3 regions of the Aliirhizobium cellulosilyticum genome follow, and region 1 is predicted to be linked to each of the others. Evidence: riboswitches for the same ligand, from Rfam matches in the RefSeq annotation. Region 1 holds a riboswitch; each other region holds the start of a gene.
What was found. A riboswitch is a leader RNA that binds a small molecule or an ion and turns the genes downstream of it on or off. The one in region 1 is predicted to bind thiamine pyrophosphate.

Region 1 (3,273 bases):
TTTCCAGAGATCCGCACGAAGGCCAGCGACGAAAACCGAGAAGAGCGGCGAGGCGACGAAGATGACGGCGACAGCAATGATGAGGCCATCCCACAGGCGGGATGCGGATGAGCGCCCGTCGAGGCGCAAGACCTTTCGGCCTGCGGTCCTGACCGTATCGGTTGCCGCCGGCAGAAACGCGATGAGGCCGATCACGGCCGCTGTGAGGGCGATCTGCAGAAAGGCGAGTGCGACCGCGCGCGGCGGGTCAAAATCAAAGCGTAGGGCCTGGTAGATCGCCACTTCCAGCGTGGTTGCGGCCGGGCCGCCGCCAAGTACTAAGACCAGCGTGAAGCTGGTGGCGCAGAGCATGAAAATCAGCCCCGCAACGCCGGGAACGACACGCGCGAGCGCCGGCCATTCGACAAAACGGAAGATCGAGGCCGGCTTCATGCCGAGGCTGGCCGACAGAAGCCAGTATTCCGCCGGCAGTCGCTCGAGCACGGAGAGCAGCAGGCGCACGGCGAGCGGAATGTTGAAGAATGTATGAGCGAGCAGGATGCCGGAAAGGCCGTAGACGCTGACCGGGTGTTCCAGTCCGGCGGCAGTAAGCCAGCCGTTCAAAACCCCTTGCCTGCCCCAGACGCCGAGGAGGCCGAGCGCGCCGACGAGTGCCGGCAGGCCCATGGGCAAGGCCATGAGGCGGAGGATCCAGGCTCTGCCTGCAAACCGGGGGCGGCGAGCCAGGGCCAGCGCGACCGGAATGGAGAAGGCAACCGACAGCAAGGTCGACAGGGCCGCCTGCCAAAGCGTGAAGCGCAGAATGCTCCAGGTATAGGAGGTGAAAAGCCGGGATGCCGATTGATCGCCATCCCAGGCCAGCAGCGTCGCGATCGCAGTGCCGACAAAGACGATGATGGCGGCAAGCACGGCAAGGCCAGCACCGATGCCGCGTCGTCTTTCAGCAGTCGTCAGCAAATGCGATATTCCGTCCGTTTCGACATGTCACTTCTTGCTCATGGCGGTCAGCCATTCGTCGATCCAGGCCTGACGGTTCTTCGCCACTTCGTCGGAGCCGATCAGCAGCGTCTTTTCCGGCTTTACAAGCTTGTCGAAAGCCTCAGGCAGCGGGGCGGCGGTGGCGGCGGCCGGCATCATCCAGTTGGTGGTCGGAATGATATCCTGTGCGGCCGGCGATATCAGAAACGTCAGGAAGCTTTTCGCCAGATCCTTATCCCGGGCGTGTTTCAGCATGCCGGCGACTTCGATCTGGATGTAATGGCCGTCCGAAAAACTTGCGGCCTGATAGCGGTCGGTTTTTTCCTCGACCATGTGATAGGCCGGCGAGGTCGTATAGGAGAGCACCATCGGCACTTCGCCCTTGGTGAACAGGCCATAGGCTTCCGACCAGCCGGGGGTGACGGTCAGAACCCGGTCCCTGAGTTTCGCCCAGGCTTCCGGCGCCTTGTCGGCATAGACGGACTTTACCCAGAGCAGAAGGCCGAGACCGGGGGTCGAGGTGCGCGGGTCCTGAATGGCGATCTTCTGCGAAGCGTCCCCTTCGATCAGATCCTTGAGGCTCTTCGGCGGGTTCTTGATCGTTTGCGTATCGTAGATGACGGCGAAGTGGCCGTAGTCATAGGGAATGAACGTGTCGTCTGCATAATTGCCGGGAACCTTGACGGCGCCTGCATCGACGCCGTTCGCCTCGAAAAGGCCTGTCGCCTTGGCTTCGGAGATCAGGCTGGTATCCAGGCCGAGCGCGATATCGGCTTCCGATCCCGTACCTTCCAGCTTTAGACGGGTGAGAAGCGCCACGCCATCGGCAACGCCGACGAAATTGACGGTGCAGGCGCAGGTCTTTTCAAACTCGGCCTTGATTTTCGGGCCGGGGCCCCAGTCGGAGGTGAAGCTCTCATAGGTATAGACGGTGAGCGTCTTGTCCTGAGCTTCAGCAGCAAAAGGGGTGAAAAACATGGCCGTGGCGGCCAGAAGAAAAGTCGAAATCCCGCGCATCAGCGCCTCCTCAAAATGTCGATGTGGGGAATAGGCGCTGGTTGCGAGCCGTCTAATCCCTCCGCCGGTGTTAGCCGGATCAGGTTCCGCGGGTTGGCGTTTCGCCTCTCAGCCCAGCAGACGCAGGGCACCCCGTTAGAGCGTGCAAAGATTTACCGGTCTCGCTTCATGCTGGCAAGAGGGGCAACACAATCGTTCTCTCCATGGAAATTCCCCTCTGGCCTGCCGGCCATCTCCGCCAAAAAGGGGGACAAAAAACCGCCGCCCCCGCTTGTTTCCAATCGGGCATAAGCGACGCGTCCAGGTTAGCCCTCCCCCTTGTGGGGAGGGTTGGGAGGGGGCTTTTATCGGTGAGCCGCAATTGCCAGTGGATCACCCACCAGACATGTCCATATACATGACTTCCCAGACATGGCCGTCGAGGTCCTGGAAGCTGCAGCCGTACATCGGGCCCATTTCCATATTGGGCTTCCACTCCGCGCCGCCGGCGGCAAGCGCCTTTGCCTTGAAGCCGTCAACCTCGTCGCGGCTCGATGCGGAAAGGCAGTTCAGCACCTCTTTCGTCTTCCTGGCGTCGGAGATATCGCCATTGATGAACATGCGGAACTTGTCGTGGGTGAGAAGCATCACGTAGATCTGCTCGCTGACGACCATGCAGCTTGCGGTGTCATCGGAAAAATCGGGGTTCTTGGTGAAACCGAGCGCCGTGTAAAACGCCGTGGAAGCCTGAAGATCCGCCACCGGCAGGTTCACGAAAATCATCCGCATGTCGATATTCCTCCTTGATTATGGACGCCATCAGCTGGCGCCCTTCCTCCAAGGACGAAAGATGCGGCACGGATTCGACAAGTCCATGCAGGAATTTTGACTCAGTTTGCGTTTCCGCGAAAAACCTTGAGTTCGCGGGGAACGATGGCCATGCCGCCGAGGCGGTTGGCGATCGCATAACCGATCGTCTGTTCTACCACTTCAGGCCTGACGGGTTTGGTCAGAACGCCGAGCGTTCCTTCTACGCCATCCGCGATATCTTCCGGATTGCCGGTCATGAATACGACCGTGAGGCCATATTGTTCGGCAAGTTCGCGGCCGATTTCCGGTCCCGTCCGGCCATCGGCGAGATTGACATCGACGAGCGCGATATCCGCATGGGCTGCGAGCGAAAGCGCGTGCTTGCGGGCATTCGCCAGCCCCACGACCTTCAGGCCCATGTTCTCGATCGTGTCGGCCACGTCGAGCGCAATCAGAAACTCATCCTCGATAATCAATACGCGCTGATTC
Region 2 (3,273 bases), on a different contig from region 1:
GCTGCCATGCCATAAGTGCCGCGGGCGGAAAATGCCTTGAGGTCCGCCTGTATGCCGGCGCCGCCGGATGGATCGGAGCCGGCAATCGACAAGACATTGCGAATCGTCATTTCTTTGCCTCCGCAATTTTATCGGCGATCAATCGTGTGGCAGCTTGGGGATCGGGCGATCCGCATATGGCAGATACGACCGCGAGACCCTTTGCCCCTGCGCGAAAGATTTCTTCGACATGTTGAACCTTGACGCCGCCGATCGCCACTGCGGGTATCGGGGATGCCGCCACGATCCGCGCAAGGCCTTCAAAACCGATCGGCTGCTTGTGATCCGGCTTCGTGCCGGTCGCAAAGACCGGGCCGACGCCGACATAATCAACCACCGCCGGATCAACCCGTCGCGCCAGATCTTCCGTCTCTACGGAGAGACCAAGGATTAGCCTATCGCCAACACGCTTTCGAACCTCCGTCGCATTCATGTCTTCCTGCCCGACATGAATACCGTCTGCACCGATCGCGAGCGCGGCCTCCACATCATCGTTGACAATCAGCGACACGCCGGTCCCTGAAAGGGCAGCTTTCAGCTGCAGGCCCGTCGCGATCATCTCTACGGTCGTTGCCTGCTTGTCGCGCAACTGCACCATCGTTGCCCCGCCCAGCACGGCAAGTCGCGCCGTCTCGACCATGCCGATCGCGCGACAAAGATCCGGGTCCAGCACCAGATAAAGGGAAAGGTCGAACTGCTTCATGCCGGTATCACCCGCGCTACGGCATCAACGGCATCCGGGGTCACCTCCGCAAGCAGATCGAGGAAACGCACGGCAAAGGAACCCGGCGCATGAGCGTCCCGTCCCGCCAGTTCGCCAGCTGACGCAAACAAGGCAAGCGCCGCAACCGTTGCCTCAAACGGCTTGTCCGGCATGGTTGCTGCAAAACCGCCGATGACACAGGTCAACGAGCAACCGAGCGCCGTCACTTTCGGCATCAGCGCAGATCCACCGAGAACATGAACGGCACGATGACCGTCGGTGACGAAATCCCGTTCCCCAGTCACTGCGACGACACAGCCATGACGAATGGCAAGAGCGCGGGCAGCAGCCTGCGCGGAAGCAACGCTGTCACCCGAATCCACCCCCTGCCCCGATGCATGCTCGCCGGCAAGCGTAATGATTTCGGAAGCGTTGCCGCGGATTACCGTCGGCCTGTGCTCCAGAAGCGCGGACACTGCGGCACGCCGATAGGCGGTCGCGAAATGCGCGACCGGATCGAGTATCCAGGGTTTTCCCGCTTCGCTTGCAGCCTCGGCGGCCTGCTTCATGCCGTCGAAAAAGTCCGGCGAGAGGGTCCCTATATTGACGGTCAATGCCGCCGCTATGCCTGCGAATTCCGCCGCCTCTTCCGGGCTGTGCACCATTGCAGGCGATGCGCCCGCAGCCAGCATCACGTTGGCGGCAATGTTCATCGCGACGAAATTGGTGATGTTCTGCACCAATGGATTTTTCTGCCGCATCGCTGCCAGCAATGCGCCGGGTTTCAATGATTGAGCGGAATCGTCTGCCATCTGCGCCTCCTTTTGAGGCGGAGGTCGACGTGGGGATACGACGTCAAGAACGAAGACCCGAACGACTCCCTCCGCCAGCATGATCTGGTTCAGGTTCAAAGGGTACTTCTCAGCCCGGCTTTCGCCGGACGCCCCTGTCATGATCAACAACTACCGGATGATGATCCGCGATTCCAGCCTTTTTACGCAAATGCGGCGAGATGCGGGCTTAGCCTTAGCCTCGAAAGCCGCCGTCGTGTCTGGCGGCGGCTTTTGAAGTTTCACGAGATTCTGGGCATCTGCCTTCACGTCATGCGGCGCTGCTACGGTGCAAACGCGGCTGAGGCTCCTGGTAATAGGTCCCGCTGCTGTCGCTGGTCCTGAAGCGGCCGATCTTCTGGGTCAGATCCTCCACCCGGTGACGCAGGCCACGTATTTCGGCATTGTTCTCCTCGACCATGGCGGCATTCTGCTGGGTTATCAGTTCGACGTCGTTGACAGCCTGCGTGACCTGCGTGATGCCAGTCGACTGCTCTGCGGCAGCCGAGGAAATCTGTGCCACCAGTTTTCGAACATCGGTGACGTGAGCAATGATCCTGGAGAGTGCTTCGCCGGTTTCCTCGACGAGCTGCACGCCGCTTTCGACCTGCGTTGCACTTGCCGAAATCAACTGCTTGATCTCGCGAGCCGCACCCGCGCAGCGCTGGGCCAGTTCGCGGACCTCCTGGGCGACAACAGCAAAACCGCGGCCTGCTTCACCAGCGCGAGCAGCCTCGACGCCGGCATTCAGCGCCAGGAGGTTCGTCTGAAAGGCGATCTCGTCAATGACGCCGATGATCTGGCTGATCTTGTCGGAGGAGCGGCTGATCTCGCCCATGGCATTGACTGCGCGTGCCACGACCTCGCCTGAGCGGACGGCGAACTCTTCGGTCTCGTTGACCGATTGAGACGTCTGACGGGCATTGGTAGCGGTGCTACGCACAACACCGCTCAAGTGGCGCAAAGCCCGAGAGCTTTCCTCCAGCGCGGCCGCCTGCTGTTCCGTGCGTTTCGCCAGATCGTCGGCGGAGGCGGAAAGATTGGCCGTACCGCCATTGATCTCCTGCGCCGCAAAACCGACTTCGGACAAAGTCGCACGGAGAGCATCGACAGCCTGATTATAGGTTCTGGCCATCATGACGAAATCTGCCGGGAGATTTTCGTCCATCCCCGTTGCCAGATCGCCCTCGGCCAGATTGCCGAGCACGCCCGAGAGCGCGGTCAACGCATGCTGCTGATCGGCCGCGATGCGGGCACGTTCGCCGGCACGCTGTTCTGCTTCCGCCGAGGAGAGCTCCCGGGCGGCGGCGGCTTCCTGCTCCAGCCGAACATTTTCTCTCGCAGCGTCGCGGAATACCGTAACGGAACGAACCATGTCACCGATCTCATCGCCACGCTCGCGGCCTTCGATCGAAACTTCGAGGTCGCCGTCGGCAAGACGCTTCATCACTTCGGTCACCCGGCGCAGAGGGCCACGCAATGTCTCGACCAGCATCAGGCCGCCAGCGATCGCCAATATCGTACCGACCACCATGGCGACGACCGAAAGGTTTGCCGACCGTTCGCTATCTTCCTTGCCGACTTCCTGAGCCTGGGCAACGAAATTCTTCAGCCCGGCCATTGCGCCGGTCAGAGTGGCCGTGGCTTCCGCCCTCTTCTTCTGCCAGTCGGAAGCGATCACGATCAGCTTTGTCGATCCGG
Region 3 (3,273 bases), on a different contig from region 1:
TGATATGGTCGTAACCGGGAGCGATATCGGTGGTGAGCGGACCGAGCGTGTAGAACGGCGCTTCGCCGCAGGTCTTCAGCTGCTTGTCCATGTTCTCCTTGATCTTGTGCATCGGCACATGGCCGGGGCCTTCGATCATCACCTGGCAATCCTTCTCCCAGGCGATCTTCGTCAGTTCTCCGAGCGTCTCCAGCTCGGCAAATTGGGCGGCGTCATTGGCATCGGCGATCGAGCCGGGGCGCAGGCCGTCGCCCAGCGAAAAGGTCACGTCATAGGCGCGGGCGATGTCGCAGATCTCGTCGAAATGCTCGTAGAGAAAACTCTCGCGGTGGTGATGCAGACACCACTTGGCCATGATCGAGCCGCCGCGCGAAACGATGCCGGTGACGCGATTGACGGTGAGGTGGATATAGGAAAGCCGTACGCCGGCATGGATGGTGAAATAGTCGACGCCCTGTTCCGCCTGCTCGATCAGCGTATCGCGATAGACCTCCCAGGTGAGATCCTCGGCAATGCCGTTGACCTTTTCCAGCGCCTGATAGAGCGGCACCGTGCCGATCGGCACCGGCGAATTGCGGATGATCCATTCGCGGATATTGTGGATGTTGCGGCCGGTCGAAAGATCCATGACCGTATCGGCGCCCCAGCGGATCGCCCAGACCATCTTTTCCACCTCTTCCGCCATCGACGAGGTGACGGCGGAATTGCCGATATTGGCGTTGATCTTAACCAGAAAATTGCGGCCGATGATCATCGGTTCGCTTTCGGGGTGGTTGATATTGGCCGGGATGACGGCGCGACCCTCGGCCACTTCGCGGCGGACGAATTCCGGCGTGATGTAATCCGGGATATGCGCGCCAAAACTCTCGCCATCCCTCACAAGGGCTTCCTTCGCCGCCTGCCGGCCGATGTTTTCGCGGATGGCGATGAATTCCATTTCGGGCGTGATGATGCCGGCGCGGGCATAGGCGAGCTGGGTAACCGCACGACCGGCATTCGCCTTGAACGGCATGTTGCGGATGGGGAACTCGGGCGTCAGCAGCTCGCCGGTGGCAAAACCGTTATCCTCCGGCTTGACGTGCCGCCCCTCGTATCGGGCAACATCGCCGCGAGCCATAACCCAGTTTTCGCGCAGGCGCGGAAGGCCCTGATCGATAGCGACGATATGGGTAGGATCGGTATAGGGGCCGGAACTGTCGTAGACGGTGACCGGCGGCTCGCCGGATGTCGGGTGAAGCGCGATCTCGCGCATCGGCACGCGGAGATCGGGATACTCCCTGCCCGCAACATGGATCTTGGTGGAAGCCGGAAACGCGCCCGAGGTAACGGTCGGGCTTTGATTTTTGGCGGCAATATTCATCGTGAGGCTCCAAGTTTCAAGGTTGGAGACCCAGTCCTAGAGCCGGAAAGATGGAAGAACGCCGATCACGGAATCCGGTTTACGGATTTGAGAATTATCGCAGCGTTTTGCACCGTCCCTACGCCAGTATGAACTGGATCAGGTTCAACGGGTCACTGCGCGCGATAGCAGAATCTCAGCCCCTTGCCGGGACACCCCTGGTGAATGCGATGAGGCTATGACAGGCCGGTTGGCCGGTCAAGTGGGTCATGCAAGCACGGCGAGAAACGGGATGGCATTCTCGCGGTGCCTGCATTGGCGGGATCAGTCGAGCCGCGCTTCGCTTGTCGGATCGAAGAAGTGGACCTTGGCGGAACTGATCGACAGACGGATCTCCTCACCGGGCGCAAAATCCACCCGGTCGTTGACGACACAGGTGACTTCCGTGCCGCCGACATCGGCCAGAACATGCGTGTCTGCGCCGGTCGGCTCAACCACCTTGATCGTCGCCTTGGCGCCATCCTGCGTGCCGACGGCAAAGCCTTGCGGACGGATGCCAACCACGACGTCACCACTGCTTCCACCCTTCGGCAGCGATGGCAGCGCCAGTCGCTCTCCGCCCGGAAGAAGAAGGGACTGGCCCTCGATCTTGCCGCGCAGAAAATTCATTGAAGGCGATCCGAGGAAGCCGGCCACGAACATGTTATCCGGACGGTCGTACAGCTCCAGCGGGGTGCCGATCTGTTCGACGCAGCCGCCGCGCATGACGACGATTCGATCGGCCATGGTCATCGCCTCGACCTGGTCGTGGGTGACATAGACGATGGTCGACGCCAGTCTCTGATGAAGCGCCTTGATCTCGGCGCGCATCTGCACGCGCAGCTTGGCATCGAGGTTGGAAAGCGGTTCGTCGAACAGGAAGACGTCGGGATCGCGAACGATCGCGCGGCCCATGGCGACGCGCTGGCGCTGGCCGCCGGACAATTGCGACGGCTTGCGTTGCAGGAGCGGGGTCAGTCCGAGAATTTCGGATGCTTCCGCAACCTTCTTGTCGATCTCGGCCTTTTTCATGCCGGAGATTTCCAGCGAAAAGCCCATGTTCTGGGCAACCGTCATCTGCGGATAGAGCGCATAGTTCTGGAACACCATGGCGATGTTCCGTTCCTTCGGCGACAGCGTGTTGACCACACGCCCGCCGATATCGATACGCCCTGCGGATATGTCCTCAAGGCCGGCGATCATTCTGAGAAGGGTCGACTTGCCGCAGCCCGACGGGCCAACCAGGATGAGGAATTCCCCATCCCGGATGTCGATCGAAACACCCTTGACCACTTCGAGCGCACCAAAGCTCTTGCGCAGATCGGAGACTTGAACCGTCGCCATGATGATACCTCTCTAATGCGTCTTGCGTGGGCGTATGCGCACGGCAAGATATGGCCGGCCCGGCAATGTCAGCCCGAACGCGGCGGCAAACTGGTTGGTGATATGAGAACCACCGGTAATGCGCTGCGGGTGAACCTTCGGCAGCGGCCCCTTCTCCAGCGGCGTGATGCTCATGTTCCAGACATCGATGAGATCGATTTCCCAGTCGCCATCCTCTTCCGGCAGGCCGAGCGCCCATTCGACCGGCTGATGCTCGCCGAAATAGATGTAACGGACGTCGCCATCCTGCGCCGCGGATACGCGCTTGTAGGTCGTGCCCCGCTCCAGCATGGGGGTCAGGCCATTGACCGCATCCTCCTCGAAGATCTTGCGGAGGAAGTCGATACGCGCCGGCGCCTCGCCATGCAGCACGCCGCCCTTTGCCCACCAGAGTTCGTCATTGGCATCGAGGAATGTTTCACCGTGGCCGATATAGCCGCCGCGGCAAAGGGTCAGCCAATAGCGATGGATCAGCTCGTGAGCGTCGATATTGCCCCATTCCTTCGGGATGT

Region 2: another riboswitch for thiamine pyrophosphate. It lies ahead of thiM (hydroxyethylthiazole kinase); the one in region 1 lies ahead of thiB (thiamine ABC transporter substrate binding subunit).
Region 3: another riboswitch for thiamine pyrophosphate. It lies ahead of thiC (phosphomethylpyrimidine synthase ThiC); the one in region 1 lies ahead of thiB (thiamine ABC transporter substrate binding subunit).

What each region holds. Positions count from the first base shown of each region.
Region 1 is NZ_JACIGW010000009.1:3,076-6,348, reverse strand. It holds gene thiP (thiamine/thiamine pyrophosphate ABC transporter permease ThiP) at 1-957, opposite strand, end outside; gene thiB (thiamine ABC transporter substrate binding subunit) at 985-1,995, opposite strand; TPP riboswitch at 2,035-2,140, opposite strand; gene GGE33_RS24225 (VOC family protein) at 2,368-2,763, opposite strand; gene GGE33_RS24220 (response regulator) at 2,865-3,273, opposite strand, start outside.
Region 2 is NZ_JACIGW010000001.1:1,516,796-1,520,068, forward strand. It holds gene thiD (bifunctional hydroxymethylpyrimidine kinase/phosphomethylpyrimidine kinase) at 1-110, opposite strand, end outside; gene thiE (thiamine phosphate synthase) at 107-742, opposite strand; gene thiM (hydroxyethylthiazole kinase) at 739-1,554, opposite strand; TPP riboswitch at 1,604-1,700, opposite strand; gene GGE33_RS07125 (methyl-accepting chemotaxis protein) at 1,844-3,273, opposite strand, start outside.
Region 3 is NZ_JACIGW010000004.1:260,121-263,393, forward strand. It holds gene thiC (phosphomethylpyrimidine synthase ThiC) at 1-1,360, opposite strand, end outside; TPP riboswitch at 1,458-1,569, opposite strand; gene GGE33_RS18415 (ABC transporter ATP-binding protein) at 1,664-2,722, opposite strand; gene GGE33_RS18420 (DUF5060 domain-containing protein) at 2,735-3,273, opposite strand, start outside.